DNA from 2 places in the Janthinobacterium sp. EB271-G4-3-2 genome. Region 1 is predicted to be linked to the other one. Evidence: predicted binding sites of a transcription regulator. Region 1 holds the regulator's gene; the other holds the start of a gene.
What was found. The regulator FNR, encoded in region 1, switches genes on or off when oxygen is low (the NO sensors DNR and NnrR bind a similar motif). The targets are predictions, from matches to a motif close to TTGATNNNNATCAA.
Positions count from the first base shown of each region.

Region 2: ubiU (ubiquinone anaerobic biosynthesis protein UbiU) is a predicted target of FNR. The motif match lies at 5,589-5,602, and genes of this name have one in related genera.

Region 1 covers NZ_JACYMG010000004.1:52,582-68,164, forward strand. Annotated here, with positions in the region: gene IGS55_RS10460 (EAL domain-containing protein) at 1-590, shown strand, start outside; gene IGS55_RS10465 (methyl-accepting chemotaxis protein) at 786-2,453, shown strand; gene hemN (oxygen-independent coproporphyrinogen III oxidase) at 2,478-3,926, shown strand; gene IGS55_RS10475 (sulfite exporter TauE/SafE family protein) at 3,936-4,703, shown strand; gene IGS55_RS10480 (heavy metal translocating P-type ATPase) at 4,726-7,155, shown strand; gene ccoS (cbb3-type cytochrome oxidase assembly protein CcoS) at 7,158-7,334, shown strand; gene ccoN (cytochrome-c oxidase, cbb3-type subunit I) at 7,571-8,998, shown strand; gene ccoO (cytochrome-c oxidase, cbb3-type subunit II) at 9,014-9,628, shown strand; gene IGS55_RS10500 (cbb3-type cytochrome oxidase subunit 3) at 9,630-9,833, shown strand; gene ccoP (cytochrome-c oxidase, cbb3-type subunit III) at 9,826-10,746, shown strand; gene ccoG (cytochrome c oxidase accessory protein CcoG) at 10,751-12,133, shown strand; gene IGS55_RS10515 (FixH family protein) at 12,236-12,760, shown strand; gene fnr (fumarate/nitrate reduction transcriptional regulator Fnr) at 12,764-13,522, opposite strand; gene IGS55_RS10525 (response regulator) at 13,762-15,583, shown strand, end outside.
Region 2 covers NZ_JACYMG010000005.1:166,213-181,795, forward strand. Annotated here, with positions in the region: gene IGS55_RS12955 (Pls/PosA family non-ribosomal peptide synthetase) at 1-2,180, opposite strand, end outside; gene IGS55_RS12960 (anaerobic ribonucleoside-triphosphate reductase activating protein) at 2,329-3,033, opposite strand; gene nrdD (anaerobic ribonucleoside-triphosphate reductase) at 3,026-3,223, opposite strand; gene IGS55_RS12965 (ribonucleoside triphosphate reductase) at 3,220-4,968, opposite strand; gene IGS55_RS12970 (hypothetical protein) at 5,087-5,503, opposite strand; gene ubiU (ubiquinone anaerobic biosynthesis protein UbiU) at 5,666-6,703, shown strand; gene ubiV (ubiquinone anaerobic biosynthesis protein UbiV) at 6,830-7,732, shown strand; gene ubiT (ubiquinone anaerobic biosynthesis accessory factor UbiT) at 7,752-8,279, shown strand; gene IGS55_RS12990 (heavy-metal-associated domain-containing protein) at 8,298-8,561, opposite strand; gene IGS55_RS12995 (substrate-binding periplasmic protein) at 8,811-9,680, shown strand; gene aspT (aspartate-alanine antiporter) at 9,954-11,636, shown strand; gene aspT (aspartate-alanine antiporter) at 11,693-13,381, shown strand; gene IGS55_RS13010 (bifunctional aspartate transaminase/aspartate 4-decarboxylase) at 13,427-15,037, shown strand; gene IGS55_RS13015 (TolC family protein) at 15,215-15,583, shown strand, end outside.

The sequences.
Region 1 (15,583 bases):
TGCCCATCGACCGCTGGGTCATCCGCGCCGTCTGCGCGCACATCGAAAGCGTGCGCGACAGCCTGCCGCCGCTCGAGGCGCTGGCGGAAAGCCGGCGCCGCGCACCGGCCCTGTATTCCGTCAACCTGTCGGGCATGTCGCTGGCCGATGCCGGCTTGCACGACTACATCACCGAGCAGTTCGTGCAATTTGCGATCGCGCCCGAGCAAATCTGTTTTGAAATCACGGAAACGGCCGTCATCGCCAACCTGCCCAAGGCGCAAATATTCATGCGCCAGCTCAAGGCCATGGGCTGCCGCTTCTCGCTCGACGATTTCGGCAGCGGCTTTTCCTCGTTCGGCTACCTGAAGGCCCTGCCCGTCGATTACCTGAAGATCGACGGCGTCTTCGTGCGCGACATCGCCAGCAACGCCATCAACCGCGCCATGGTCAAGGCCATCAATGAAGTAGGCCACGTGATGGGCCTGCAAACGGTGGCCGAATACGTGGAAGACGAGGCCACCCTGGCCGTCATCCGCGAACTGGGCATCGACTATGCGCAAGGCTACGCCGTGGGCAGCCTGCGGCCGCTGACGGCGGGCGTGGATTAGCCGCCGCCGGCAACCAGTACCATTAAAACAATGCCGCATTGCTATCGCTAAATACGTGCAAGCACGACCAATCTGGAGGATTTTGATCTACATCAATAAATTTGCGCAGGCGACTCCTTACACTGATCTCCATTCTTGCAATCGTGCAAGTCTTACTCACCAATTAGCTATTCAACTGATCAGGAAGCCGCGACCATGCGCCAAAATTTGCCAGTGACTAACCGTGAAGTCCTCGTCTTGGACGATCAGGCCATCGTGTCGAAAACGGATATGAACGGCAATATCGTGTATGTGAACCCGTACTTCAGCCAGGTCAGCGGCTTCACAGAGGCAGAGCTGCTCGGTTCGCCCCAGAACATCGTGCGCCACCCGGACATGCCGGCCGAGGCGTTTGCCGACCTGTGGGCCTCGATCCAGGCCGGCACGCCGTGGACGGGCCTGGTCAAGAACCGCTGCAAGAACGGCGATTTTTACTGGGTGCGCGCCAACGTCACGCCCATCCGCGAAGCGGGCAAGACCATCGGCTACATGTCCGTGCGCGTCAAGCCCGACCGGGAGCAGGTGAAGGCGGCCGAGGAAGCCTATGCGGCCATCCGCAACAAGGAAGGCGGCAACATCGTCATCAAGCATGGCCAGATCGTGCGCCCGGGCCTGGCGCACCTGCTGCACAACCTGACGCACATGTCGCTCAACCTGCGCATCTGGGCCGCCACCTCCATCGTCAACTGTTTGCAACTGCTGGTGTGCGTCATCAGCCTGTTCGCCAGCGGCGGCAAGATCACCAATTACGCCATCTTCGGCGCCACCCTGTTCGGCTTCCTGATCAACGTCTTCCTCTGGTACACCTTGCGCATGTCCGTGCTCAAGCCGCTGGGCAAGGCCCTGAACGGCGCGCGGGCGATTGCCGCCGGCGACCTGTCGGGCAGTTTCGAAACGGACAGCACGGATGAAATGGGCCAGCTGCTGCGCGCGCTGCAACAGATGAACAGCAACCTGATCGCCACCATCCGCGACGTGCGCATCAACGTGGAAACCATGGCCGTGGCCACCAAGCAAATCGCCGTCGGCAATATGGACCTGTCGGGCCGCACGGAATCGCAGGCGGCCAGCCTGGAAGAGACGGCATCGAGCATCGAGGAATTCTCGTCGACGGTGAAACAGAACGCGGACAACTCGGTGCAGGCGAACGAGTTGGCCGTGGCCGCCTCGAAAGTGGCCGTGCAGGGCGGCGAGATCGTTTCCGAAGTCATCACCACCATGGACGACATCAATACCTCGTCGAAGAAGATCGTCGACATCATCGGCCTGATCGAAGGCATCGCCTTCCAGACCAACATCCTGGCCCTGAACGCGGCCGTGGAAGCGGCGCGCGCCGGCGAGCAGGGCAGGGGCTTTGCCGTCGTGGCGGGCGAAGTGCGCAACCTGGCGCAGCGCTCGTCCGTGGCGGCCAAGGACATCAAGCAGCTGATTGAAATTTCCGTCGGCAAGGTGGGCGCCGGCATGCTGCAGGTGAACCGCGCCGGCGCCACCATGGAACAGGTGGTCAGCTCCGTCAAGCAGGTGACGGCCATCATGCAGGAAATCTCGATCGCCTCGCGCGAACAGAGCATCGGCGTCGACCAGGTCAACCAGGCCATCGCCCACATGGACCAGGTGACGCAGCAGAACGCGGCCCTCGTGGAAGAAGCCGCCGCGGCCGCCACGCGCCTGGCGGAAGAAGCGGCCAGCCTGTCTCAAGCCGTGAGCCTGTTCAATTTCGGCAAGATGCCGCCACCGCGCCGCGTCGCCACGCCCGGCGGCAAGTCGGGCGCTGCGGGTGCCGCGAACGCCGGCAAGCCCGCCATGAAACGCCTGGCCGCCTAAACCTTTCAAGACTTCATACACATCATGCCTACACTACTCAGCAGTGCTTCCGCCGACCTGGACGCGGTCGTCGAATTCGACCCGGTCATCATCGGCAAGATGAGCCAGTCCGGCCCCCGCTACACGTCCTACCCGACCGCCGACCGTTTCAATGCCGACTTTGGCTATGGCAACTTCCTCGAAGCGCTGGCCGCGCTGCGCATGCGCGGCGGCCGCCGTCCGCTGTCGCTGTACGTGCACGTGCCGTTCTGCGACACCCTGTGCTACTACTGCGCCTGCAACAAGATCATCACGAAAGACCGCAGCAAGGCCGCCACCTATCTCAGCTATTTAAAGCAGGAAATCGCCATGCAGGGCAAGCTGTTTGCCGGCATGAACCAGATCGAGCAATTGCACTTCGGCGGCGGCACGCCCACCTACCTGAGCGAAAAACAGATGGACGAGCTGATGGCACATTTGCGCCAGCATTTCGAGTTCGCCTCCGATGAGGACGGCGAGTATTCGATCGAGATCGACCCGCGCACCGTCTCGCGCGAGCGCGTGTTCTCGCTGCGCGCGCAAGGTTTCAACCGCATCAGCCTGGGCGTGCAGGATTTCGACGCCGACGTGCAGAAGGCCGTCAACCGCATCCAGCCGGAAGCGGAAACGGTGGCCATCATGCAGGCAGCGCGCGACGCCGGTTTCCGCTCGATCAGCATCGACCTGATCTACGGCCTGCCGAAACAAAACCTGGAAACGATGACGGAAACGCTGCGCAAGGTGATCAACGCCAGCCCCGACCGCATCGCCCTGTACCACTACGCGCACATGCCGCATCTGTTCAAGCCGCAGCGCCGCATCCTCGACGCCGACATGCCCGACAGCGCCACCAAGCTGGCCATGCTGGGCCTGTGCATCGCGCGCCTGACGGCCGCCGGCTATGTCTACATCGGCATGGACCATTTCGCCAAGCCCACGGACGACCTGGCCGTGGCGCAGCGCCAGGGCCGCCTGCACCGCAATTTCCAGGGCTATTCGACGCGCGCGGAAGCGGACCTGATCGCCTGCGGCGTGTCGGCCATCAGCTCCGTCGGCGCCGTCTACAGCCAGAATGAAAAGACGCTGGACGCCTACTACGAAAAGCTCGACGAAGGCGTGCTGCCGATCGCGCGCGGCATCAAGCTCGACACGGACGATTTGTTGCGCCGTATCATCATCCAGATGTTGATGTGCAATTTTGAATTGTCGATCGCCACCATCGAGCAGGCGCATCCCGTGAAATTCCGCAGCTATTTCGCCGCCGAGCTGGAAAAGCTGCGCGAACTGGCGCGCGACGGCTTGCTCGTCATCGAGGAAGACTGGCTGACGGTGACGCCGAAAGGGCGCTTGCTGATCCGCAATATCTGCATGGTCTTCGACCGCTACCTGACCATGGCGCGCGCGAATACGGCGCCCGACGCGGTGCAGCCGCTGCGCTACTCGAAAACGGTCTAGCGCCGCCCGATGAACGCCCTCAGCCTCGTGCCCATGTTCCTCGTCGGCCTGGCCGGCAGCGTGCACTGCATCGGCATGTGCGGCGGCATCGTCGGCGCCCTGTCGATCGGCGGCGGTGCGCCGGCGCCGGCCCGGCCCGTGATCGCCATCGCCGTGGCGCGCCCCGCGCTGCAATCGACGCAGTTGCAGGGCGTCTTGCGCGTGCTGGCCTACAACGGCGGGCGCATCGGCAGCTACATGCTGGCCGGCGCCCTGGCCGGCAGCCTGGCCGGCGCGGGCATGCTGCACCTGGCGTCACTGCAAGTGGCCGGCTACTGGCTGGCCAACCTGATGCTCGTCGCTTTGGGCCTGTACCTGATGGATGCCTGGCGCGGCCTGGCCCATCTGGAAGCGGCCGGCAACGTCGTCTGGCGCCGCGTGCGCCCCCTGCTGAAACCATTGATGCCCATGGATACGCCGTTAAAAGCGCTGGCCGTGGGCGGGCTGTGGGGCTGGGTGCCGTGCGGCATGGTCTACAGCGCGCTGCTGACGGCCATGATGCAGGGCTCGGCCCTGAACGGCGCGGCCACGATGGCCGCCTTCGGCCTGGGCACCCTGCCCACGCTGCTGGGCATGGGTTTGCTGGGCACGCGCTTGCGCACGCAGATGCAGCGCCGTCCCGTGCGCATCGCCAGCGGCTTGCTGGTGCTGGGCTTTGGCCTGCTGGGCCTGCTGCGCGCCACGAATGGCGTCTCGCTGGGCTGGCTCGACGCCCTGTGCGTCACGGGCCATCCATGAAAAGACGCATGAAAACAAACCTATGAATGCTGTTTTACAACCCTCCGCCTGCTTCCATTGCGGCTTGCCTGTCCCCGCAGGCTCCAACTGGAACGTGACCATCGACGACGTGCCGCGCGCCATGTGCTGCCCCGGCTGCGAAGCGGTGGCGCAAACCATCGTCGACATCGGCCAGAGCGCGTATTACCGCGACCGCGACGAATATGCCGTCAATGCGGCCGATGCGGCCATGGTGCCGCCCGAGCTGCGCCTGTACAGCAATGACGACGCGCAATTCGCGCGCGACGCCAGCAGCTGCGAAGCGACCCTGTCCGTCGAAGGCATCCGCTGCGCCGCCTGCGTCTGGCTGATCGAGCGCCAGCTGACGCGCCTGCCCGGCGTGCAGGCGGCCAGCCTGAACGTCGCCACGGAGCGCCTGTACGTGCGCTGGAGCCGCGCCCAGTGCGAACCGGGCGACATCCTGCAAGCCGTGCGGCAAGTGGGCTACACGGCCTATCCGTATGACGCCGTGCGCCATGGCGAACGCCTGCAAAAAGCCAGCAAGACCCTGGGCCGCCAGCTGTTCGTCGCCGGCCTGTCGATGATGCAGGTGATGATGTACGTGGCGCCCGCCTACCTGGCCGCCGAGGATGGCACCCTGGACGAGAATATGGCCAGCCTGATGCGCTGGGCAAGTTTGCTGCTGACCCTGCCCGCCATCTGCTACTCGGCCATGCCGTTCTTCCAGGGCGCCTGGGCCAGCCTGCGCGCGCGCACCCTGGGCATGGACGTGCCCGTCGCGCTGGGCATCCTGGCCGCCTTCTTCGGCAGCGTGGTGGCGACCTTCACGGGCCGCGGCGAGGTGTATTACGACTCGGCCACGATGTTCATTTTCCTCTTGCTGTGCAGCCGCTATTTCGAGCTGCAGGCGCGCCGCAAGGCCGCTTCCGCGCTCGAGCGCCTGCAGCACGCCTTGCCTGCCTCCGCGTCCTTGATGCCGGGCTTTCCCGACAACCGCGCCACCACCCTGGTGCCGGCCGGCAGCCTGGCCGTGGGCGACATCATCCTGGTCAAGCCGGGCGAAGCGATCGCCGCCGACAGCGTCATCGTCGAAGGCACGAGCGCGCTCGATTTATCGCTGCTGACGGGCGAAAGCGCGGCCCAGCGACGCAAGACAGGCGAACAGGTGCCGGGCGGGGCCATCAACGCCAGCGCCGCGCTCATTGTGCGCGTACTGAAACCGGCGCGCGAAAGCACCCTGTCGGACCTGCTGAAACTGATCGAGCGGGCCGGCAGCGGCAAGCCGCAGATCGCGCAGTGGGCCGATAAAGTGGCGGCCTGGTTCGTGCTGGGCCTGCTGCTGTTCGCCGTCGCCGTGTTCGCCTTCTGGAGCTGGCATGACCCGGCACAGGCCTGGCCCGTGGCCATTGCCGTGCTGGTTGTCTCGTGCCCGTGCGCGCTGTCGCTTGCCACGCCGACGGCGCTGGCGGCCGCCACCGACAGCCTGCTGCGGCGCGGCGTGCTGATCGTCCAGCCGCATGTCTTGGAAACCTTGCACCGCGCCACCCACATCGTCTTCGACAAGACGGGCACCTTGACCCTGGGCCGGCCCGTGCTGCGGCAAATCGAGGGACTCGGCAGCCTGAGCGAGGACGATTGCCTGCAGGTGGCCGCCGCGCTGGAAGCGGGCAGCGCCCATCCGCTGGCGCAGGCGATCGTGGCAGCAGCGGGAGAAACGCCGCGCACGCATGCGGAACAGTTGCAGGAAGTGCAAGGCCAGGGCCTCGAGGGCGTCGTCGACGGCGTGCGCTACCGCCTGGGCAATGCGGCCTTTGTCGCCGCCATCGCCGGACCGCCGCTGGGCGACACGGCCGTCGGCATGCAGGGCATGACGCCGCTGTACCTGGGCACGCAGGGGCGCTGGCTGACGCGCTTTTTACTCAGCGACGCGCTGCGCCCGGAAGCGCGCGACGTGGTCGCGTATTTCCACCGGCACGGCAAGCAGGTCGTGCTGCTCAGCGGCGACCAGGAAGCGCTGACGCAAAGCGTGGCGACGGAACTGGGCATCAACACGGCGTGCGGCGAATGCCTGCCCGACGAAAAGCTCGATTTCGTGCAGCAGTTGCAGGCGACGGGCGCCGTCGTGGCGATGGTGGGCGACGGCATCAACGACGCGGCCGTGCTGAGCGGCGCCGACGTGTCCTTCGCCATGGGCTCCGGCGCCGCGCTGGCGCAGGCGCATGCGGACACGGTGCTGCTGTCGAGCCAATTGGTGTCCGTGCTCGACACGGCGAAGACGGCGGCGCGCAGCATGCGCATCATCCGCGAGAACCTGGGCTGGGCCACCCTGTACAATCTGACGGCCATCCCGGCCGCCGCGCTGGGTTTCTTGAACCCCTGGCTGTCCGGCGTCGGCATGGCTGCCAGCTCGGCCGTTGTCATCGCCAACGCCCTGCGCCTGCGGAAAGCCTGAACATGGAAGCACTGTATCTCCTCATCCCCCTGAGCGTCGTGGTCGTCTTCATCGCCCTATGGGTGTATTTCACGGCCTCGGACGGCGGCCAGTTCGACGACCTCGTCGGACCGGGCCTGCGCGTGCTGCAGGACGACGACACGCCGCCCCAGCCGGCGCCCGGCGAACCGCATCCCTGACCGCACCAGCCCGGCCGAAATCCCGCACGCCATGGCCGGCGCGTCTGCCCCGCCCTGATTGCAGGGATCTTGTATGGCTTTTTTGAGCTGAATTTGACCGAAATATCACTTTATTTCGATGCCAGTTCGCTACGCTTATTTCATCCGGGGAATTTTGATCCACATCAAAGTTTTTTCGCGGTCAAACACTTACTCTCTGGCCACCATCATAAATAGTAATTCCAGGGAGAGTCTTTGTGGATCAATCGCTGAACTATAACTACAAGATCGTGAAGCAATTCGCGGTCGCTACTGTGGTATGGGGCATCATCGGCATGCTGGTTGGCGTTATCATCGCCGCTCAGCTGGCCTGGCCTGCCCTGAACCTCGACATACCATGGCTGACATACGGACGCTTGCGTCCGCTGCACACGAATGCGGTGATTTTCGCCTTCGGCATCTGCGGCCTGTTCGCCACCTCGTACTACGTCGTGCAACGCACCTGCCAGGTGCGCCTGTTTTCCGACAAGCTGGCCGCCTTTACCTTCTGGGGCTGGCAAGCGGTAATCCTGTGCGCGGTCGTCAGCCTGCCCATGGGCCTGACCCGCGGCAAGGAATACGCGGAACTGGAATGGCCTATCGCCATCCTCATCGCCGTCGTCTGGATCGCCTACGCCATCGTCTTCTTCGGCACGCTGATCAAGCGCAAGGTCAAGCACATCTACGTGGCCAACTGGTTCTTCGGCGCCTACATCCTGGCCGTGACGATTTTGCACGTGGTCAATGGCGCCGTCATGCCAGCCTCGTTCACGAAATCGTATTCCGCCTATGCGGGCGTGCAGGACGCCATGATCCAGTGGTGGTACGGCCATAACGCGGTGGGTTTCATCCTGACCGCCGGCTACCTGGGCATGGTCTACTACTTCATCCCGAAACAGGCCGAGCGCCCCGTGTACTCGTACCGTCTGTCCATCGTCCACTTCTGGGCGCTGATCTTCACCTACATGTGGGCGGGCCCGCATCACCTGCACTACACGGCATTGCCTGACTGGACGCAATCGATCGGCATGGTCTTCTCGCTGGTCCTGCTGGCGCCAAGCTGGGGCGGCATGATCAACGGCATCATGACCCTGTCGGGCGCCTGGCACAAGCTGCGCACCGACCCGATCCTGAAGTTCATGATCGTCTCGCTGTCGTTCTACGGCATCGCCACCTTCGAAGGTCCGATGATGTCGATCAAGACCATCAACTCGCTGTCGCACTACACCGACTGGACCGTTGCCCACGTGCATGCGGGCGCCCTGGGCTGGGTGGGCTTCATCACCATGGGTTCGATCTACTACCTGCTGCCGCGCCTGGCGGGCCGCACGCAGATGCACAGCACGCGCCTGGTCGACGTGCACTTCTGGGTGGCCACCATCGGCATCGTGCTGTACATCGCCGCAATGTGGATCGCCGGCGTGATGCAGGGCCTGATGTGGCGCGCGGTCAATCCGGACGGCACCCTGACCTACACCTTTGTCGAAAGCGTGAAAGCAACGTATCCGTACTACGTGGTGCGCGTGGCCGGTGGCCTGCTGTACCTGTCGGGTATGTGCATCATGGGCTACAACACCTGGATGACTCTGCGCGGCAGCAAACTCCCCGTCGCCCGCATTCCGGAACTGAACGCGGCGCACGCCTGATAGGAGCAAAAGCAAATGAAATTTTCACATGCATGGATTGAGAAAAACCCCTGGCTGCTGATCGCCCTGGTCACGGTGGTGATCAGCATCGGCGGCGCCGTCGAGATCGTCCCCCTGTTCTTCCAGAAGAGCACGACGGAGCCCGTCGCCGGCCTGAAGCCGTACTCGCCGCTGCGCCTGGCCGGCCGCGACATCTACGTGCGCGAAGGCTGCTACAACTGCCATTCGCAGATGGTGCGTCCGCTGCGCGCGGAAACGGAACGCTATGGCCACTATTCGGTCGCCGGCGAGTTCGTCTACGACCGTCCGTTCCAGTGGGGTTCCAAGCGCACGGGGCCCGACCTGGCCCGCGTGGGCGCCCGCTACAGCGACGAATGGCACCGCACGCACTTGAACAACCCGCGCGACGTGGTGCCCGAGTCGAACATGCCGGCCTACCCATGGCTGGCGAAGACCAAGCTGGTGCCCGACGACATCATGCCGAAGATGCGCGCCCTGCAACGCCTGGGCCAGCCGTACAGCGACGCGGAAATCGCCGCCGGCCCCGCGCAGCTGCAGGACAAGACGGAAGAAGACGCCCTGGTCGCCTATCTGCAAGGCCTCGGTACATTAATCAAAACAAGGAATTAGCATGGCAATCGAAAACCTGTTTGACAGCGCCAGCAGCGTCATGACGGTGGTTTCCTTTACGACGTTCGTGGGCATCCTGTGGTGGACGTTCAGCCGCAGCAATAGCGACTTCGACGCGGCGGCGCGCCTGCCGTTCGCCGACGAGGCGCTCGACTATCCGGCCGAGGCCGAGATGAACCTGGCGAAGGAGCATAACCATGGCTGACTTTACCAATGGCTTCTGGAACATCTACATCATCGTGCTGTCCCTGCTGGGCATCATCGGCTGCGGCGTGCTGCTGTACTCGCAGTCGAAAGTGAAAGTGGCCGCCGGCGCCCCCGCCGACGGCACCACGGGCCACGTGTGGGACGAGGACTTGAAGGAACTCAACACGCCGATGCCGCGCTGGTGGATGTGGCTGTTCTACATCACCATCGTCTTCGCGCTGGCCTACCTGTTCCTGTATCCGGGCCTGGGCAACTATGCCGGCAGCCTGGGCTGGAAATCCACGGGCCAGTACGAGGAAGAGCTGAAGAAGGCGGAAGCCGACTACGGCCCCCTGTTCAACAAGTACCTGAGCCAGGACTTGAAGACGGTGGCGGCCGATCCGCAGGCGCAAGCCATCGGCCAGCGCCTGTTCCTGACCTACTGCGCGCAATGCCACGGTTCGGATGCGCGCGGCAACAAGGGCTTCCCCAACCTGACGGACAAGGACTGGCTGTATGGCGGCGAACCCGACATCATCAAGACCACCATCCTGCACGGCCGCAATGGGCAGATGCCGCCGATGGGCGCCGCGCTGGGTTCCGAAAAGGATGTCGAGAACGTGGCCCATTACGTGCTGAGCCTGTCCGGCTCCACCTCGGACCCCGTCAAGTCCGTGCTGGGCAAGGCCAAGTTTGGCGCCTGCATGGCCTGTCACGGCGCCGATGCGAAGGGCAACCAGATGCTCGGTGCGCCTAACCTGACGGACAAGGTCTGGCTGTATGGCGGCAGCGCCGACACCATCATGGAAACCGTGCGCAAGGGACGCAGCAACACCATGCCGGCCTTCAGCGATTTCCTCGGCGAATCCAAGGTACACGTGCTGTCGGCGTATGTCTGGAGCCTGTCGAATCCCCAGACGCCCGTGAAATGATGTAATGGAACCTCAAGTCATCAAGATGTATGCGGCCCGCGAGCAGATCTACCCTCGCGAGGCCAAAGGACGCTACGCTACCTGGCGATGGGTATGCGTATGGCTTACCCAGCTCGCGTTCTACGGCTTGCCGTGGTTGACCTGGAATGGCAGGCAAGCCCTGCTGTTCGATTTGACCACGCGCAAGTTCTACATTTTCGGCGTCGTGCTGTGGCCCCAGGATTTCATCTATCTGGCGGCCCTGCTGATCATCTGTGCGTATTTGTTGTTCCTCGTCACGGCCATTGCCGGGCGGGTGTGGTGCGGGTTCTCTTGCCCGCAAACGGTATACACGGAAATCTTCCTGTGGGTCGAACGCCGCATCGAGGGCACGCGCAGCGCGCGCATGGCCCTCGACAAGCAGGGCCCTTCCGTGCGCAAGGCATTCAAGAAGACGGCCAAGCACCTGGTGTGGGGCGCCATCGCCCTGTGGACGGGCTTTACCTTTGTCGGCTACTTCACGCCGATCAAGGAACTGGCGCGCGAGGTGACCACCTTGAATTTCGGTCCCTGGGAATGGTTCTGGGTCTTGTTCTACAGCCTGGCAACCTACGGCAACGCGGGCTGGCTGCGCGAGCAGGTGTGCAAATACATGTGCCCCTACGCGCGCTTCCAGAGCGCCATGTTCGACCAGGACACCCTGATCATCACCTACGATGCCAAGCGCGGCGAACCACGCGGCGCCATGAGCAAGAAGGCCGGCAACAACGACAAGCTGGGCGATTGCATCGACTGTACACTGTGCGTGCAGGTGTGTCCGACCGGTATCGATATCCGCAACGGCCTGCAGTATGAATGCATCGGCTGCGCCGCCTGCGTCGATGCCTGCAACAGCGTGATGGACAAGGTCGAGCGGCCGCGTGGCCTGATACGCTACAGCACCGACCATGCGATGGAAAACAACTTCAATTCGAAGCAGATACGCCAGCGCGCCATGCGCCCGCGCGTCTTGATCTACACTTCCATCCTGGCCCTGATCATCATCGCCGTATGTACCTCGCTGGCCCTGCGCACCCCCCTGAAAATGGACGTGATCCGCGACCGCGGTTCGATGGGGCGCGAGGTGGAAGACGGCATGATCGAAAACGTCTACCGCCTGCAGATCATGAACACGTCCGAGCAAAGCCAGCACTTTAAAATCAGCGCTTCCGGCTTGCCGGGCCTGACCTTGCTGACGCGCGAAGAAGTGACCTTGCAGCCGACCGAAACGCTGGGCTGGCCGATCCGCCTGCGCGTACCGCACGGCGTGGGCGAGAAGGGGTCGAACAAGATTGCGATCGAATTGCAATCGCTGGACAATCCATCGCTGCATGTGCGTGAAAGCGCGGTCTTCATCGTGCCGCGTTAACAAGGAAAGGCGGACGGGGACCGGGTGCCCTCGCCGCCGCCACGAAGTTGCAGGAAGGCCGGTCCCCGCATGGGGGCTGGCCGTTTACACAGGAGAAATACCATGTCCGACAGTCTGAAACTGCAGCCTCCCGTTGCACCGTGGTACAAGCACCGCTGGCCATGGCTGCTGATGATCGGTCCCGGCCTGTCCGTGGTCGTCGGCAGCTTCATGGGCTATATCGCGTTTACGCAGCCCGACGCGCTGGTGGTGGGCGACTATTACAAGCAGGGCAAGGCGATCAACCAGGATTTGAAGCGCGACACGATCGCCAGCGACCTGGCCATGGATACGAGCCTGGCGTACGACGTCGCCGCAGCGCGCCTGACCGGTTCCGTGCACAGCTTCGGCAAGGCCTATCAGGGTCCGCTGCAGCTGCACCTGGCGCATGCGACCCTGCCTGAAAAAGATATCAAGCTGCTGGTGCGGCCCGATGCGGCCGGCAATTTCTCGGTGCCCCTGCCGATGCTCGAGCGCAGCCGCTGGCAAGTGCTGGTGGAAAACGACAAACGCGAGTGGCGCCTGTCCGGCATCTGGACCTGGCCCGTGCAGCGCAGCATCGCGCTGCATGCGGATGAAGAGTTATAAGCCTTACTTGCAGACGTCGGTACCGGCCGTAATGGCTTTCAGCTTGGCAGGCTGCAGGATCTCGATCTCGCGGTTCGAGACGCGCAGCCAGCCTTCCTTCTTGAATTTTGACAATAAACGGCTGACGCTCTCGATGGTCAGGCCCAGGTAGTTGCCGATTTCCTCGCGCGACATGCGCAGCTGGAATTTGCTGCTCGAATAGCCGCGCGCTTCGTAACGCGACGCCAGGTTGACGATGAAGGCGGCAAAGCGCTGCGTCGCCTGCATATTGCCCAGCAACAGCATGACGCTTTGCTCGCGCGTGATTTCCTGGCTCATCATGCGGTGGAAATGCCGCAGCAGGGTCGGCATATTGCCCAGCAATTGTTCCAGGCTGGAAAACGGGATTTCACACACTTCGCTGTCTTCGAGCGCCACCGCATTACAGTGGTGGCGGTCGGCGCTGATGGCGTCCATGCCCAGCAGTTCGCCGGCCATCTGGAAACCCGTCACCTGCTCCTCGCCGCCCGGATTGATCTGGTACGTCTTGAAGTGCCCCAGGCGGATCGCGTACAGGTTCTGGAACGAGTCGCCGATGCGGAACAGCGAGGCGCCGCGCACGATCTTGCGGCGGCGGCCGATGATCTGGTCCAGCCTGTCCATGTCGCCCATATCGAGGCCCATCGGCAGACACAATTGATGCATGCTGCAGGTCGAGCATCGCGCACGCAACGCTTCCACGGTCACTGTGGGCAAGGTTGGAGTGATTAGCGCTTCAGTCATGTCGGTACCTTTTAGAAAATGCAACAACAAGTTTACTGCATACCGGGTTGCCGTGTGCCAATTTCACCGCAATTTCGCTGAATAAACGACGTTCCGACTTTAATTATATGGCAACATCGTCAAAAGCCCATGCGGAGAGGGGCATTTGTGCGGCGGCGCTTGCCAAGCTGGGGTATTGATAGGAAAATTCCTGACAGCATTATCTGCCGCCTGTGCCGCCCGGTACTGAAAAGGAAATCATGAAGCCTCTCGGCATCAAAGCAAAAGTCGCGCTGGCCACCAGCCTGACCTCGATCGCCATGATCGCGCTGGTCACCATGATACAGGTGCAGCACATGCGCGACGACTTCACCCGAGTACTGCTGAGCCAGCAGTCGTCCCTGATCAGCCGCACCGCTGCCGAGCTCGACGACAAGCTGGGCATGCTGCTGCAGATCGTCACCCTGACGGCCAGGCAGCAGCCGCCGGAACTGATGGCCCAGCCAGCCCAATTGCGCGAATACTATTCGCGCCGCTCGATGCTGGTGCTGTTCGACGACGTGCTGGTGCTCGACGCGCATGGCGCCGTCGTGGCCGACATGCCGGAAGTGGCGGGGCGCACGGGCATCAACGTCGCCGAGCGCGAGTATTTCCAGACCGTGCTGCGCACGCGCCAGCCCATGATCACCGAACCGATGCTCGGCAAATCGAGCGGCATGCCCATCGTGCAGATGGTGGCGCCCGTGCTGGCCGCCGATGGCCAGGTGGCCGGCGTGGTGATCGGCGTGCTGCGCCTGTACAAGGACAATCTGCTGGGGCGTCTGCGCTCGGAAAAGATCGGCAAGAGCGGCTATTACTTCATCCTCACGCGCGGCGCCGTGCCGCGCTATGTGCTGCATCCCGATACCAGCCGTTTGCTGCAGCCGCGCCAGCCGAACGCCAACCTGACGACGACCCAGCTGCTGAAGGAAGATGGCGAAGGCAGCATGGTCAGCACCAACAGCCGCGGCATCACGGCCGTCAACAGCTTCAAGCGCCTGAAATCGGTGAACTGGCTGCTGGCCACCTCGCTGCCCTTGGCGGATGCCTTCGAACCGTTCGATGGCGTGCTGTACCGGCTGGTGCTGTGGAGCATCCTCGCTTCGCTGCTGGCCGCAGCCGTGCTGGGCTGGGTCACCGTGCGCCTGCTGTCGCCGCTGGTGCGCCTGCGCGACACCCTGCTGGCCCTGCGTACCAGCGGCAGCCGTTTCACCCCCGTGCCGGTGCAGCAGCGCGACGAGATCGGCGAACTGACGGAAGCGTTCAACGGCCTGATGAGCGAGCGCGACCGCCTGCAGCAGGAACTTGAATCGCGCGCGGCGGAACTGGAGCAGGAACGCGACCGGGCCGAGGCCGCCAACCGCGCGAAGAGCGATTTCGTGGCCAACATGAGCCATGAAATCCGCACGCCCCTCAATGCCGTGCTGGGCATGGTGTATTTGCTGGGCAATACCAAGCTCGATACGGAACAGCGCAAGTATCTGACCATGGTGCGCGTGGCGGGCCAGTCGCTGCTGGGCATCCTCAACGACGTGCTCGATTATTCGAAGATCGAGGCACGCCGCATGGAACTGTCGCCCGTCGAATTCGACCTCGACGAAGTCATGAATACCCTGGCCACGACGATGACGATGAATGCGGGCGAAAAGGAACTGGAACTGGCCATCTCCGTCGAGCCCGACGTGCCGCGGCGCCTCGTGGGCGACACCCAGCGCCTGCAGCAAATCCTCGTCAACCTGGCCGGCAACGCCATCAAATTTACCGAGAGCGGCGAAGTGGTGGTGGCCGTCAGCCTGGCCGAGAGCGAGAACGGCCGCGCCTGGCTGCGCTTCGAAGTGCGCGACACGGGCATCGGCATGACGGAACTGCAGCAACAACAACTGTTTGCCGCGTTTTCACAGGGCGACCAGAGCATCACGCGGCGCTTCGGCGGCACGGGCCTGGGCCTGGCCATCAGCAAGCAGCTGATCCACATGATGGGCGGCGACATCGCCGTCGCCAGCAGCGAAGGCAAGGGCAGCCGCTTCTGGTTCAGCGTGCCGT
Region 2 (15,583 bases), on a different contig from region 1:
CGGTAGTAAGTGACGCCCCACAGCGGATAGCTGCCCGGTTTCAGACGCCCGGCGATCAGCCACTTGCCGGCAATCGCAATGGCAAATTCGGCCAGGGTCGCCAGCAGGAACACGGCGATCGAGGCGGCGATGGCGCGCGGCACGGTGTCGCCCGTGTCGCCCGTGAAGAAGTGATAGGTGAAGAAGGGCGCCATCCACTGCGCCATGCGCAGGGTGACGAGGCCCGGCACGGCCGCCGCCTGGGCCGCGCCGCAGGTCCAGCGCTTCAGGGCCGACGGCGGCGTCCATTGCGCTTCCGGCGTGGCCAGCGCGGGCGCCTCATTGAGCACGGCGGCGATCTTGCCGACCTGCCGGTTCTGGTAAATGTCGCGCACCGTCATGTGGGCGTAGGCCGGATCGGCGCGCAGGGCGGATGCCAGGCGCGCGGCCAGGAAGGAGTGGCCACCGAGGTCGCTGAAAAAGTCCAGCTGGCGCAAGATCGCCTGGCCCGGGAACAGCTTGGCCAGTGCCGCGAACAGGGCCGCTTCGGCCGGCGTTTCCGGCACGTCCGATACACCCGCCTCGCCGGCCGGCGGGGCGGACAGCGGCATGGCCTTCAACGCCTTCCGGTCGATCTTGCCCGAGGTCAGGCGCGGCATCAGCGGCAGCAATTCAAAACGCCCCGGCACCATGTAGGGCGGCAGGTGCAGGTTCAAGGCCGCGCGCAGGGTTTTCACGGCCAGGGCGTCGGCCGGCGCATCGTCGCTGCCGACGATGTAGGCCACCAGCTGGTCGATGCCGTCATCCTTGCGCAGCAAGACGGCCGCCGTGCCCACGCCCGGTTGCTGCGCCAGCACGGCTTCGATCTCGCCCAGTTCCACGCGGAAGCCGCGGATTTTGACCTGGTCGTCGGCGCGGCCCAGGCACAGGACCTGGCCGTCGGCATCGATGCGGGCCAGGTCGCCCGTGCGGTACAGGCGCGCGTCATCGGGGCCCGTGCTCCAGGGATTGGGCAGGAATTTTTCCACCGTCAGGTCGGGCCGGCCCAGGTAGCCCTCGGCCAGGCCGGGGCCGATGATGCACAATTCTCCCGTCTCGCCGCGCGCCAGCAAGGTCAAGGGACGGTTTTCTCCCGGCTCGGCCACCTGCAGCACCAGCAAGCCGTAGTTGGGCAGCGGCGTGCCGATGGTCACCGGTTCGCCGGGCCGCAGGCGCGCCAGGCTGCACGAGACGGTTGCCTCCGTGGGACCATAGGTGTTGAACATGGCGCGGCCGGGGCGCGACCAGCGCTCGACGAGCGACTCCGGGCACATCTCGCCGCCCAGGTTGATCAGGCGCAGGCTCGGCACTTCTTCCGCGAACAGGGCCAGCAAGGTCGGCACGGCGTGCAGAACGGTGACCTTGTTGTCGGCCAGCGCGCGCGGCAAGGCTTCCGGGTCGCCCGAAATCTCCTTGGGACCCAGCCACAGCGTGGCGCCCACCAGGTAGGCGATCCAGATTTCCTCGAACGACATGTCGAAGGCGACGGAAAAGCCCTGGTAGACGGTGTCGGATTGCCTCACTTCCAGCACGGCGTTTTCGCTGCGCAGGAAGTGGCAGATGCTGCGCTGATTGATCAATATGCCCTTGGGCTTGCCCGTGGAACCGGACGTGTAGATCACGTAGGCCGGATGTTCGGGCAGCACGGTTGCGCGCGCTGGCAGCAGTTCGCCCGCTGCGGCGGGGGCCAGCAGGCTTTCCGCCGTCCACACGGGACGCCGGACGCCAGCCTGCTCCAGGCGCGGCGCGAATTGCGCGCAGCTGACGACACCAAAGCCATTGGCATCATCGAGGCACACCTGCAGGCGCTCGACGGGCGTGTCTTCATCGACGGGCAGCCAGGCGGCGCCCGCCTTGGCGATGGCCGCCTGCATCAGCAGCAGATGGGCGCCGCGCGGCAGCCACAGGCCCACGATGTCGCCGGGCTTGATGCCGGCCGCCACCAGGCGCGCCGCGGCCAAGCTGGCTTGCGCATCGAGTTCCGCATACGTGATGCGGCGCCCGCCATCGATCAGGGCGATTTGCTCGGGGCAGCGGCGGGCCGTCGCTTCCAGCAGGTCGGCCAGTACTTCCTCGCGCAGCAGATCCCGTCGCGGCGGGCCGTACAGGATGTCGGCGTGGGTGGAAGGGATGCATGGACTGACTGCGGTGAAATCGTTCATGAGTGACGCTTATCTGTAATGCGGAGTGAGGAATCTGATGGACTGCGCATGGCACGCGGCACAGTTGATACATTACAGTACGCAAGACATTTCAGCGTTGCAGATCGGGGAATTTTGTGAAGCTTTCAGCAATTTTGGGGCCGCAGGATCAACTGCCATGATTACGGAATGTAAATCGCGGAAACATGGCGCCGATTTGCGCCAAAGTCGCCGCCGCCGGATAGCCGTGCAAGGGGCGGCCGGACAGCGCCGCGTCCGCGCAGCCTTCGGCGCGGAACTGCTGCAGCACGTAGTTGTCGACGCCTTTCGCGGCCAGGGTGGCGGCCAGGGCCAGCAACTGCTCGTCCGGCAGCAGGTCGGGGTGGGTGGTGGTGCGGCATTCGTAGGCCACGCCGCTGGCGAGGATGGCATCGAGGCAGGCGCGCGCCGGGTCGCCGCTGCCGGCCACGCGGGTCACATGACGATAGTCGGCGAACGGCGCCTTGATGTCGAAGCCGACCCAGTCGGCCAGGGGCAGCACTTCCCGCAGGCGCTGCGGATAGATGCAGGCCGTGTGCAGGCCGATGCCGAAACCCAGTGCCCTGACGTCCTGCATGGCGCGCGCCAGCGCCGGATCCATGCACGCTTCGCCGCCGCTGAAGACGACGGCGTCGACCAGGCCGACGCGGCGGCGCAGCCAGGTCAGTACGTCCTGCCAGGGCATGGCGCCTTCCGGCGTGCGCGCCTGCAGGTGCGGATTGTGGCAATAGCCGCAGCGCCAGGGGCAGCCCTGCACGAAGACCACGGCCGCCAGCTTGCCCGGATAGTCGTTGGCGGAAAAGGGCGTCAGGCCGCCCACTTTCAACTCAGCCATGGCAGGCGGGCTGGCCTACCAGGGCGCTCGCTTCCGTAAAATACCGGCGCTCGTGGAATTCGCCCTGCTTGCCGATGTTGAACGAGGCGACGGGACGGTGGTAGCCCATCACGCGCGTCCAGATTTCGCAGCGCTGGCGTTCCGTATCGAGCAGGGTGATGGCGGGAGTGAAGTCGGGACGTGCGTTCATGGCGTTTCCTTGAGTGGGTGGGCGAGATCGGACTGCTTGCGGGCGATCAGTTCCGCGTCGCAGGTGGGACAGAATTCATGTTTGCCGGCCAGGTAGCCGTGGCGCGGGCAGATGGAAAACGTGGGCGTGACGGTGATGTAGGGCAGCGAGAAGCGGCTCAGCGCGCGTTTCACCAGCTCGCGGCAGGCGTTCGCGTCGGACAGCGCTTCCGTCATGTACAGGTGCAGCACCGTGCCGCCCGTGTACTTGCGCTGCAGCGCGTCCTGCAATTCCAGCGCTTCGAACGGGTCGTCGGTATGGCCGACGGGCAGCTGCGACGAATTCGTGTAATACGGATTGTCGACCGTGCCCGCCTGCAGGATGGCGGGATAGCGCTTGCGGTCTTCGCGGGCGAAGCGGTACGTCGTGCCTTCGGCCGGCGTCGCTTCCAGGTTGTACATATGGCCCGTCTCTTCCTGGAACTGCACCATGCGCGCGCGCACGTGGTCGAGCAGGCGCACGGCCAGCGCATGGCCTTCCGGCGCCGTGATGTCGTAAGCGTTGCCGCTGAAGTTGCGGATCATCTCGTTGATGCCGTTCACGCCCAGGGTGGAAAAGTGATTGCGCAGGGTACCCAGGTAGCGTTTCGTGTACGGGAACAGGCCTTGCTGCATCAGTTCCTCGATGGTGCGGCGCTTGATTTCCAGGCTGGTCTTGCCCAGTTCCAGCAGGCGGTCCAGGTCCGCCATCAACGCTGGCTCGTCGCCGCGCCACAAGTGGCCCAGGCGCGCGCAGTTGATGGTGACCACGCCCAAGGAACCCGTCTGCTCGGCGGAACCGAACAGGCCATTGCCCCGTTTGAGCAGCTCGCGCAAGTCCAGCTGCAAGCGGCAGCACATGGAACGTATCATGTTCGGCTTGAGTTCCGAATTGATGAAGTTCTGGAAGTAGGGCAGGCCGTAGCGGGCCGTCATCTCGAACAGGCGTTCCGCGTTGTCGCTATGCCAGTCGAAGTCCTCGGTGATGTTGTAGGTGGGGATGGGGAAGGTGAAGACCCGGCCCTTGGCGTCGCCCGCCATCATGATCTCGATATAGGCGCGGTTGATCATGTCCATTTCCGCCTGCAGCTCGCCATAGCTGAAGTCCATTTCCTGGCCGGCGATGACGGGAATCTGCTCGCGCAAATCGTCCGGGCAGACCCAGTCGAAAGTGAGGTTGGTGAACGGCGTCTGCGTGCCCCAGCGCGATGGCACGTTGAGGTTGAAGATCAGCTCCTGCATGTACTGGCGTACGTCTTCGTAGCGCAGGCTGTCCTTGCGGATGTAGGGCGCCATGTAAGTGTCGAAGGAGCTGAACGCCTGCGCGCCCGCCCACTCGTTTTGCAGGGTGCCGAGGAAATTGACGATCTGGCCAATGGCGCTCGACATGTGTTTCGGCGGACCCGATTCGATCTTGCCCGGCACGCCATTCAAGCCTTCGTGCAGCAGGGTACGCAGCGACCAGCCGGCGCAATAGCCGGCCAGCATGTCGAGATCGTGGATGTGCAGCGCCGCTTCGCGGTGCGCCGCGCCCACTTCCGGCGGATACACCTGGTCCAGCCAGTAGTTGGCGATGACCTTGCCCGACACGTTGAGTATCAGACCGCCCAGCGAGTAACCCTGGTTGGCGTTGGCGTTGACACGCCAGTCGCGCCGGTCCAGGTATTCATTGATGGACGCGGCGACATCGACCTGGCCGCGCGTGGATGGAACTGCATTTGTCGTCATGAAACCTCCAATAAACACAACATGCGGTGTTTTTATGGAGATTAATCACTAAATATAGTGGCGTCAAAGGGCGCGTGCAGTTGCGTGACGAATCCTTGATGCAGGTGAAGAAAGCGCGTCAGCGGCTTTTTTTCACGCGGCCCAGGCGCGGGATGAAGCAGCTCAGGCCAAAGTACATGGCGCCGCAGACGGCGATGCTGACGACGGAGGCGGGCAGCACGTGCGCCCAGATTTCCCGTGCCGAGAAGGTGCTCCAGCTGGCCACGCGCGCGTCGAACGTGACGTAGTTCGCCAGCAGCCAGTACGCGGCCAGCAGGCCCGTGCAGATGCCGGCCTGGCGCAGCACGGGCATGGCGCGGCGCGCGAAGACGGCTTGCAGGAACAGCAGCAGCACGCCGGCCCAGACGCCCAGCGCCTCGGGCGAGAGCACGGAGAGCGCCCCGGCGTCGTAGCCGTCGGCGGGCGAAGCCCACTGTATTTGCAGCACGGTGAGGAATAGGGTGAGCAGGAATAGCAGCAGCGGTTTGCGGGGCATGGCGGGCAATCGGTGAGGGAGAAAAGTGGGGCATTTTACAGCCAGGTCAAGCAAGTTGAACGCGCGCCGGCCATGCATGCATTCCTTCACCTGCGTCAAGGACTGGGCGGTATGGGCGGGGCTATAGTCTGCACCCTGAGCCGATACAGGACTGTGAACACCATGATGCTTGAATCAACCACCGCCACCCGCGTGGCCGGACCGCTGGAACTGGTCTGCCCCGCCGGCAGCCTGCCTGCCCTGAAGGCGGCCATCGACAATGGCGCCGATACCGTTTACCTGGGTTTTCGCGACGCCACCAATGCGCGCAATTTCGCCGGCCTCAATTTCGACGAGAAGGCCATCGCCGAGGGCGTGCGCTACGCCCACCAATATGGACGCAAGGTGCTGCTGGCGCTGAACACCTATCCGCAGCCGCATAACTGGGCCGTGTGGCGCAGCGCCATCGACCGCGCCGCGCAGGCCGGCATCGACGCCATGATCGTGGCAGATCCCGGCCTGATGGCGTATGCAAGCGAGCACCACCCGCAGCTGCGTTTGCACCTGTCCGTGCAGGGTTCGGCCACCAACTACGAAGCGATCAATTTTTACCATGAACACTTCGGCATCGCCCGCGCCGTGCTGCCGCGCGTGCTGTCGATGGCGCAGGTCGAGCAACTGATCGCCAAGACGGAAGTCGAGATCGAGGTCTTCGGCTTCGGCAGCCTGTGCGTGATGGTCGAAGGGCGCTGCGCGCTGTCGTCGTATGCGACGGGCGAGGCGCCGAACACGCACGGCGTGTGCTCGCCGGCGAAATCCGTGCGCTGGCTGGAAACGCCGAACGGCCTCGAATCGCGCCTGAACGGCGTGCTGATCGACCGCTACGCACCGGGCGAAAACGCCAGCTATCCGACCCTGTGCAAGGGGCGTTTCGAAGTCAACGACGAAGAGTATTACGCGATCGAGGAGCCGGCCAGCCTGAATACGCTGGCGCTGCTGCCGCAGCTGATCGCCATGGGCGTGCGCGCCGTGAAGATCGAAGGACGCCAGCGCAGCCCCGCCTACGTGGCGCAGGTGACGCGCGTGTGGCGCGAAGCGATCGACGCCTGCCGCGAAGGCAACGCGCGCTATGCCGTCAAGCCGGCCTGGATGGCGTCCATGGACAAGCTGGCCGAAGGCCAGCAGCACACCCTCGGCGCTTACCATAGATCTTGGAAATAGCAAAACCTACTGCGCGTCCCGGGGCGTGGCCTGCGATGCTCGCTGTGCTCTAGCTCAGCTGCGCTTCTCGGCCGCGCCGCGAACCGCTCGCTACGGTTTTGTCAACTAAAAAATAATGGAAAAGACATGTTAAAACTCTCTTTGGGCCCCTTGCTCTACTACTGGCCGCGCGCCACCGTCTTTGCGTTTTACCAGCAGATCGCCGGCACGGCCGTCGATATCGTGTACCTGGGCGAAACCGTCTGTTCGCGCCGGCATGAAGTGCGCCTGGCCGACTGGCTCGATATCGCCGACATGCTGGCCGCTGCCGGCAAGGAGGTGGTGCTGTCGACGCAGGCGCTGATCGAGGCGGGTGCGGAACTGGCGACCCTGCGCCGCATCACGGGCAATGGCCGCTACGGCGTCGAGGCCAACGACATGGGCGCCGTGCACTGCATGGAAAAGGGCACGTCCTTTGTCGCCGGTCCCCATTTGAACCTGTTCAATGGCCCCAGCCTGCAACTGCTGGCGCGCCTTGGGGCGCGGCGCTGGGTGATGCCGCTGGAAATGGGACAGACGGCGCTGGCCGAGATGCAGCGCCAGAAACCGGAAGGGCTGGAGACGGAGGTCTTCGCCTACGGCCGCATGCCGCTGGCGTTTTCCGCGCGCTGCTTCACGGCGCGCAACCGCAACCTGCCGAAGGACGATTGCGGCTACAGCTGCCTGGAAGAGCCGGACGGCCTGCTGCTGCGCACGCGCGATGAAGTGCCGTTCCTCGTGTTGAATGGCACGCAGACGCAGTCGGCCCTCGTCTATAACCTGGTGCGCGAACTCGACGCCATGCGCGACATGGGCGTGTCCGTGGCGCGCATCAGCCCGCAGGCCATGCATACGGAACAAGTCATCGCCATCTTCGACCGCGCCCGCCGCGGCCAGATCAGCGGCATCGGCGCCCAGGCCCAGCTGGCGGCCTGCCAGCCGGCCGGCGCCTGCGATGGCTACTGGCACGGCCAGCCCGGCATGGAACAGCACCAGCACGCCGCCCATTGAACGCATCGAAAGGAAGCACATGCAAGATCAACTGGAAAGATTGCCCGTCCCCGCCAAACCCGGTATGAGCAAGCCCGCCGCGTCGTACCGGCTGCCCGAACCGCTGGCCGAATTGCTGTCCAAGCTGCCGCCGTATCCCGCTTCCTGGCTGTTCGTGCAGGGCTTGAACCGCCTGCTGGCGCCGCAATTGCCCGACGACGTGCGAAGCAGCCTGGAAGGGCGCAGCCTGCGCCTGCGCTTGCTGGACGCGGGCATCGCCTTCGATTTCGAATGGCAGGGAACGGTGTTCGTGGCCGAGCGCTATGTCGACGTGCCGGACCTGTGCATCGCCGCCAGCGTGCATGACTTGATGCTGCTGGCGCGGCGCCAGGAAGATCCGGACACCCTGTTCTTCAGCCGCCGTTTGAGCCTGGAAGGCGATACGGAGCTGGGCTTGCTGTTCAAGAATACGCTCGATGCCATCGAGCTGCCGCCGTTCGACCTGCAGGCGCTGGGGCCGCGCCGCGTGCTGGCGCATCTGCGCGACCGGGGCGCGCGGGGAGGGTAAGTTGGGAGCTGGCGGGCTTCAATGGCGGCAGTGGCCGCAGGCGCCGCTGCACGCGGCCAGCTGTACTTCATCCGTCGCTTCGCCCATGAAGCCGGCGTCGTTGACGGCGGCCAGCAGGCGTTCCTGCGTGGCCAGGCGTTCGTCGAATTGCACCGTGGCGCCGTGGCGCGCCAGCGAGACGCAGACGGTCGCCACCCCCGTGACCGCTTCAAGCGCGCCCGTCAGCCTGTCGGCGCAGCCTTCGTGATCCATTCCAATGATATTCAAGCGCGCTGTCTGCATGGGTTCCTCTTGTTTTTCAGATAAAAAAAGAGCGTAGGCGAGGGGCAAGCATGCCGTCCAGAGCCGCACGCCAGATTTATTTTCTATTTGCGGTTTTATTGATCTGGATTAATTTCAATCGCTGCTGGCCAGCCTGAAAGTGCTGTTGTTTTATACACAGTTGCCGTATTCCAGTCGACAAGCGTACTCTGCTGCGCGATACTGTCATTCTGATAAGAACGCTGATGAAAGCGCTGGAAAGGAGGGGCCATGCGGCGCCGCCCCCTGCTCAAGCTTGCCGCCCTGTGGCCGTTGGGCGCTGCCGCCGCCGGCAAGTCGTCGCCGCAGCCGCTCGTGTATCCGCGCCACCAGGCGATCGATGATCCGCAGCAAGGTTATGTGACGGCCTTGCTGCAGCAGGCGCTGGCCCGTTCGGGCCAGGCCTATGCCTTGCGCCGCTCCGCGCTGCGCATGGTGCAGACGCGCGCCATGCAGGAGATCGCCACGGCGTCGGGCAGCGTCGACGTCGTCTGGACGATGACGAGCCGCGCGCGCGAAACGCAATTGCTTCCGGTGCGCATCCCCATCGACCGCGGCCTGATCGGCTGGCGAGTGGCCCTGATCCGGGCGCGCCAGCCGCAGCTGCTGCGCGACGTGCGCAGCATCGCCGCCCTGGCGCGGCTGTCGGCCGGCCAGATGAGCGACTGGCCCGACTCCGCCATCCTGCAGGCGAACGGCTTGCGCCTCAATACCTCGAGCACCTATGAAGGCCTGTTCCAGCAACTGGCGGCGGGGCGCATCGATTACTTTCCCCGTTCCGTGATCGAGGCGCAAAGCGAGCTGGCCAGCCATGCGCAATTGCCGCTGGCGCTGGACACTCACCTGGTCATCCGCTACCCGGCCGCGCTGTATTTTTTTGTCGGCAAGCACCGGCCGGAACTGGCGCGCCATATTGAAATCGGGCTGGAGAAAATGCTGGCCGATGGCAGTTTCGCGCAGCTGTTCCAGCGCCATTTCGGCCGCTTCGCCGATGGTTTGAAATTGTCCCGGCGCCACGTGCTGGAGCTGGCCAATCCGGACCTGCCGGAAGAGACGCCTTTGGTGCGCAAGGCACTTTGGTATCATCCAAAACATTACTAATAGTTTTACTGATCAGTGTCAAACATCCGCTTCAATCGTGCGCCCGATGTTTGATGAAACGCAAAGCGAGTTCAACAGAACACCTGTTGACACTTATAAAATTTTCGCCGAACATAATTCCACGTTGCAACACTTTTGCAATACGTTCCCAGCACAAGCGGTGATACGCCGGTGCCGTGCGGGACCCGTGCGCCCGTTCAACAGCCAGCTGCCGCCAGCCGCCGAACGCTCTGCTCCCTTGTAACCATCCGTTATCTTTTCGAAGGTTTTCCCATGCTCGAGTCGATCACGTCGGTATTGCACCAGGTCCCGGAATTGGCCCTGTTCCTGGCGCTGGCGCTCGGTTACGCGGTAGGGCAGATACGCTTCGGTCCCATCCAGCTGGGCGGCGTGTGCGGCACCCTGATCGCCGCGCTGCTGATCGGCCAGCTGGGCATCACGCTGGACGCCAGCGTGAAAAACGTTTTCTTCATGCTGTTCATCTTTGCCCTCGGCTACGCGGGCGGTCCCCAGTTCTTTGCCAACCTCAACGCCAAGGGCTTGCGCCTGGGTTTGCTGTGCCTGATCGAAGTGGTGGTGGTGCTGGCGCTGGTGCTGCTGGCCACGCGTTTCCTGGGCCTGGACCAGGGCACGGCGGCCGGCATGATGGCGGGCGCGGCGACGGAATCGGCCGTCGTCGGCACGGCCACGGACGCCATCTCGAAGCTGGCGCTGCCGGCCGCCCGCATCGCCGAACTGCAGGCCAACGTGGTCACCGCGTATTCCATCACGTATATCTTCGGCCTGATCGCCATCGTCATCGCCACCAGCCAGATTTTTCCGCTGTTGTTGCGCGTCAACCTGCGCGAGGAAGCCGATAAATTGTGGGAAAAGATGGGCGGCGCGCAGACCGATGGCGACGGTGTGCAGGCGACGCCGGAAATGGTGGGCCGCGCCTATCGCATCAGCCGTGGCGCGGGACGCCGTCTCGACGCCTTGCAGCATATTTTCGCGGGCCGCGCCAGCATCACGCGCGTGCGCCGGCATGGCAAGGTATTGCCCTTGGAACCCGCACTGCGCCTGCGCAATAACGACGAAGTGCTGGTGATCGGCCACCGTCCCGCGCTGGTGGCGGCCGAAGCCATCCTGGGCGAGGAATTTGCCGACACGACGGGCTTGAACATGGCGGTCTCCGCCGTCGAAGTGGTGCTGCAGCAAGCCGCGCTGGTCGGCCAGCCCTTGCGCCAGCTGGCCTTGCCTTCGGGCGTGCACGTGGCGGCCGTCGTCCGTGGCGAGCACAGCATGCCGCCGCTGCCCGACCTGACACTGCAGCGCGACGACGTGCTGCGCCTGTACGGCACGACGGAAGGGCGCGAACTGAACACGGCGCTGGCCGCCATCGGCAAGCGCGTGCCGACGGGCGACCGCAGCAATATCGTCTACGCCAGCATCGGCATCGTGCTGGGCGTGTATATCGGCGGCTTCAGTGCCAAGCTGGGCGGCATCCCGTTTTCGCTGGGCACGGGCGGCGGCGCCTTGCTGACGGGCCTCGTGTTCGGCTGGTACCAGGCGCGCAAACCGGGCATGCCGGGCATCCACCCGAGCGCGCTCGACATGATGAAGGATATCGGCCTGGCCACCTTCATCGCCTGCGTGGGCCTGGCGTCGGGGCCGCAGGCGATCGATCTGATCCGCCAGTACGGCCTGTCGCTGCCGCTGATGGGCGTGCTGATCGCCGTCATCCCCGCTTCGCTGTCGCTGCTGGTGGGCCACTTTTTTCTCAAGCTGGAAGCGCCCGTGCTCTTGGGCGCCATCGCCGGCCAGCAGTGCAGCACGCCGGCCCTGTCCGCCGTGCAGAACGCGGCCGGCAATTCCACGCCCTTGCTGGGCTACACGATTACCTATGCCATCTCGAACGTGGTGCTGCCCCTGTTGGGGCCGCTGATCGTGGCCCTGGCCGGCTCGGTGCACGCATGAGCGGCCTGCAAGAGCACAGGCAGTAAAGAATTCCTTCAACATGAAAGGCGGTCCGCATGGAATGGTTGCACGAGTTATTCAAGAAGTCGCCTGAAATTGCCTTGTTTCTCTCCCTGGCAGCGGGTTACTACATCGGCAAGATCAAGTTCGGCTCGTTCCAGCTGGGCGGGGTAGCCGGTTCATTGCTGGTGGCGGTCCTCGTCAGCCAGGTGGGCGTCGCCATCGATCCCGGCGTCAAGTCGGTGCTGTTCGCGCTGTTCATTTACGCGGTCGGCTATGAAAGCGGACCGCAGTTCTTCAATTCCCTGGGACGCCAGTCCGTGCGCGAAATCATCCTGGCCGTCGTGCTGGCCGTGACGGCGCTGCTGACGGTGGTCATCCTGGCCAAGATGTTCGGCCTGGACAAGGGCCTGGCGGCCGGCGTGGCGGCGGGCGGCTTGACGCAGTCGGCCATCATCGGCACGGCCGGCGACGCGATCACCAAGCTGGGCCTGGCGGCCGACGAGGTGGCGCGCTTGCAGGGCAACGTGGCCGTCGGCTATGCCGTCACCTATGTGTTCGGCTCGTTTGGCGCCATCATCGTTTGCGTCAACATCTTGCCGAAACTCATGAAACGCACCATCCGCGAAGATGCGATCAAGGCGGAAACGGCGCTGCAGGCGGGCGTGCAGGTGCTGGGGCCGGGCCAGACGCCGGCCGCACCGGACTTGATCGGCCGCATCTATGAAGTGGGCCCCGGTGCCGGGCGTTCCGTGGAGGAGATCGAAAGCGCCCATCCGAACACGGCCATCACCATCGAGCGCGTGAAACGCAATGGCCAGATCATCGACGTCAGCCCGGACCTGATGCTGGCGGCCGACGATATCGTGCTGCTGGTGGGCCGGCGCGAAGCCATGCTCAGCGTGTCTTCCCAGCTGGGCAAGGAATTGCTTGCCGTCGAAGGCATGGAACTGGTGATGCAGCGCCGCGACATGGTGCTGACCAACAAGGCTTACCACAACAAGACGGTGGGCGAAATCCGCAGCGCGACGGCGCCGGGCGTGCGTCACGGCATCTTTGTCGTGCAGCTGAGCCGCATGGGCAAGATATTGCCCATGCAGGCGGAAACCGTCGTGCAGACGGGCGACGTGGTAACCATCTATGGCGCCGAGCAGGACGTCAAGCGCGTGGCGGCCGAAGTGGGCTACATGATCGTGCCGAGCGCCAAGACGGACTTCGTCTACATGGGGGCCGGCCTCGTCGTCGGCCTGCTCGTGGGCTTGCTGGTGGCGCGCATCGGCTCGATTCCGCTGACCCTGGGCAGCGGCGGCGGTGTTCTGCTGTCGGGCCTGGTATTCGGCTGGTTCCGCGCCAAGCGCCAGACGTTCGGCTACATGCCCAGCGGCGCCGTGCAAATCCTCAAGGATCTGGGCCTGGCCGGCTTCGTTGCCGTCGTCGGCCTCACGTCCGGCCTGCAAGCCGTGCAAACCGTGCGTGAACACGGCCTGACACTATTCGGCGTCGGCGTGGTGGTGACCATTCTGCCGATGATTTTGACCATGCTGATCGGCCGTTACATCTTGCGCTATGACAACGTGGCCGTGTTTGCGGGCGCCTTGTCCGGCTCGCGCAGCGCCAATCCCGCGTTCGGCGAAGTGCTGAACGCGGCGCAAAACTCGATTCCCACCGTACCGTTTGCCATCACGTATGCCTTGGCCAACGTTTTCCTGACCTTGCTGGGGCCGCTCATCGTGGCCTTCGTTTGAGTCTGCAAGAACCCTGCACATTGTCTGTCTAAAGGAGTAGCACACATGGATTTCAGTAACCCAAGCAAACTCGCCCTGTTGAGCCCATTCGAATTGAAGGATGCGCTGATCCAGACGGCCAAGCAAAGCAACCGTTTGATGCTCAATGCGGGCCGCGGCAACCCGAATTTCCTGGCCACCACGCCACGCCACGGTTTCTTCCAGTTCGGCCAGTTCGCCATGACGGAAGCGGAGCGTTCCTATGTCTACATGGACGACGTGGGCGGTTTCCCCACGCGCGACGGCATCGAGGCGCGCTTTGAAATCTTCGTGCGCAAGCATGAAGGCAACCCGGGCGTGCATTTCATCGAGGCGGCCGTGTCGTATGTGCGCGACCAGCTGGGCTTGAGCGCGGGCGACTTCCTCTACGAGATGTGCGAAGCCATCCTCGGCTGCAACTATCCCGTGCCCGACCGCATGCTGCGCCTGTCCGAGAAAATCGTCGGCCAGTATATCCACCGCGAAATGGTGGGCGACCATCCCTTCGTCGGCAACTTCGACATGTACGCCGTCGAAGGCGGCACGGCCGCCATGACGTATCTGTTCGCCAGCCTGAAATCGAACCACATCATCCAGGAAGGCGACACGATCGCCCTGGGCATGCCGATCTTTACGCCGTACATCGAAATTCCCCAGCTGAACGATTACAAGCTGAACACCGTGCACATCGATGCGCCGCAATCGAACAACTGGCAATTCACGAAGAAGGAACTGGACAAGCTGCTGGACCCGAAAGTAAAAGCTTTCTTCCTCGTCAACCCCAGCAATCCGCCTTCCGTCAAGATCGATGACGACACCCTGGAATACATCGCCAAGATCATCAAGAAGCGCCCGGACCTGATCATTCTGACCGATGACGTGTACGGCACCTTTGCCGACAATTTCGTCTCGCTGTTCGCCATCTGCCCGTTCAACACCATCCTCGTGTATTCGTTCTCGAAATACTTCGGCGCGACGGGCTGGCGCATGGGCGTGGTGGCCACGCATGAAGACAATGTGCTCGACGCCAAGATTGCCAAGTTGCCGGAAACTATCAAGAAGCAGCTCGATGCGCGCTATCACTCGATCACGACGGAGCCGCGCGCGCTGAAATTCATCGACCGCTTGGTGGCCGACAGCCGCACCGTGGCGCTGAACCACACGGCCGGCCTGTCCACGCCCGTGCAGGCGCAGATGACCTTGTTCTCCCTGTTCTCGCTGATGGATGAAGAGCAAAAGTACAAGCAGTCGATGAAGCGTATCGTGCTGCGCCGCAAGGAAGCGCTGTACCGCGAGCTGGGCTTGCCGATGGTGCACGACGCCAATTCCGTGCGCTACTACCACCTGCTGGACATGGAATCGCTGGCCGCGCAAATGCATGGCGTGGAGTTTTCGCAGTGGCTGCTGAAAAAACTGAAACCCAACGAAGCGCTGTTCCGTCTGGCCGAGGAAACGGGCGTCATCCTGTTGCCTGGCCGCGGCTTCGGCACCACGCATCCATCGGGCCGCGTGTCGCTGGCCAACCTGAACGAATACGACTACGCCAACATCGGCCGCGCCATCCGCAACATGGCGTCCGAGTTCTTTGCCGTGTTTGAAAAGGAAAAAGAGAAGGGCGGCAAAAAGGCCAAGAAATAATTAGTTTAGTAAAGGCTTGACCGCAACGGGTGTCCCGCAAGAGGCGCCCGTTTTTATATGCCAGTCCCGGTAACCAATAGTGCAGGCTGGAATGGACATCCATAGCTATAATTGCTATTGTGAAAGTATAAACATGGCAACCCCGTGCTTTCCCCTCATTCATTGACTGGACGCTACATGGGCAGATTGCAAGGACATTTATCATTATTGCTGGCCGGCGCGCTGGGCGCGGCCATGCCCGCCGTGGCCGAACCTCTGACATTCAGCGAAGCGCTGCAACAGGCAGCCGCCGCTTCGGGCACCGTGCAGGGCGCCGCGCTCGACGTACGGGCAAAAACACTGAAGGCGGAAGCCTTGTCGAATATCGACGGCCCTTCCGTGGACTTGACGGCGTTTCGCGGCCGCTTGTCGACGGACCTGAGTATCGATACGAGCGGCCTGGCCGGCGTGGTGGGCGGTATCGAATCCGTGCTGCCGCCGATTCCCGGCTTGCCGACGCCGCACATTCCCAATTCCCTGAACCGCGAAGTGGTAACGGACCTGACG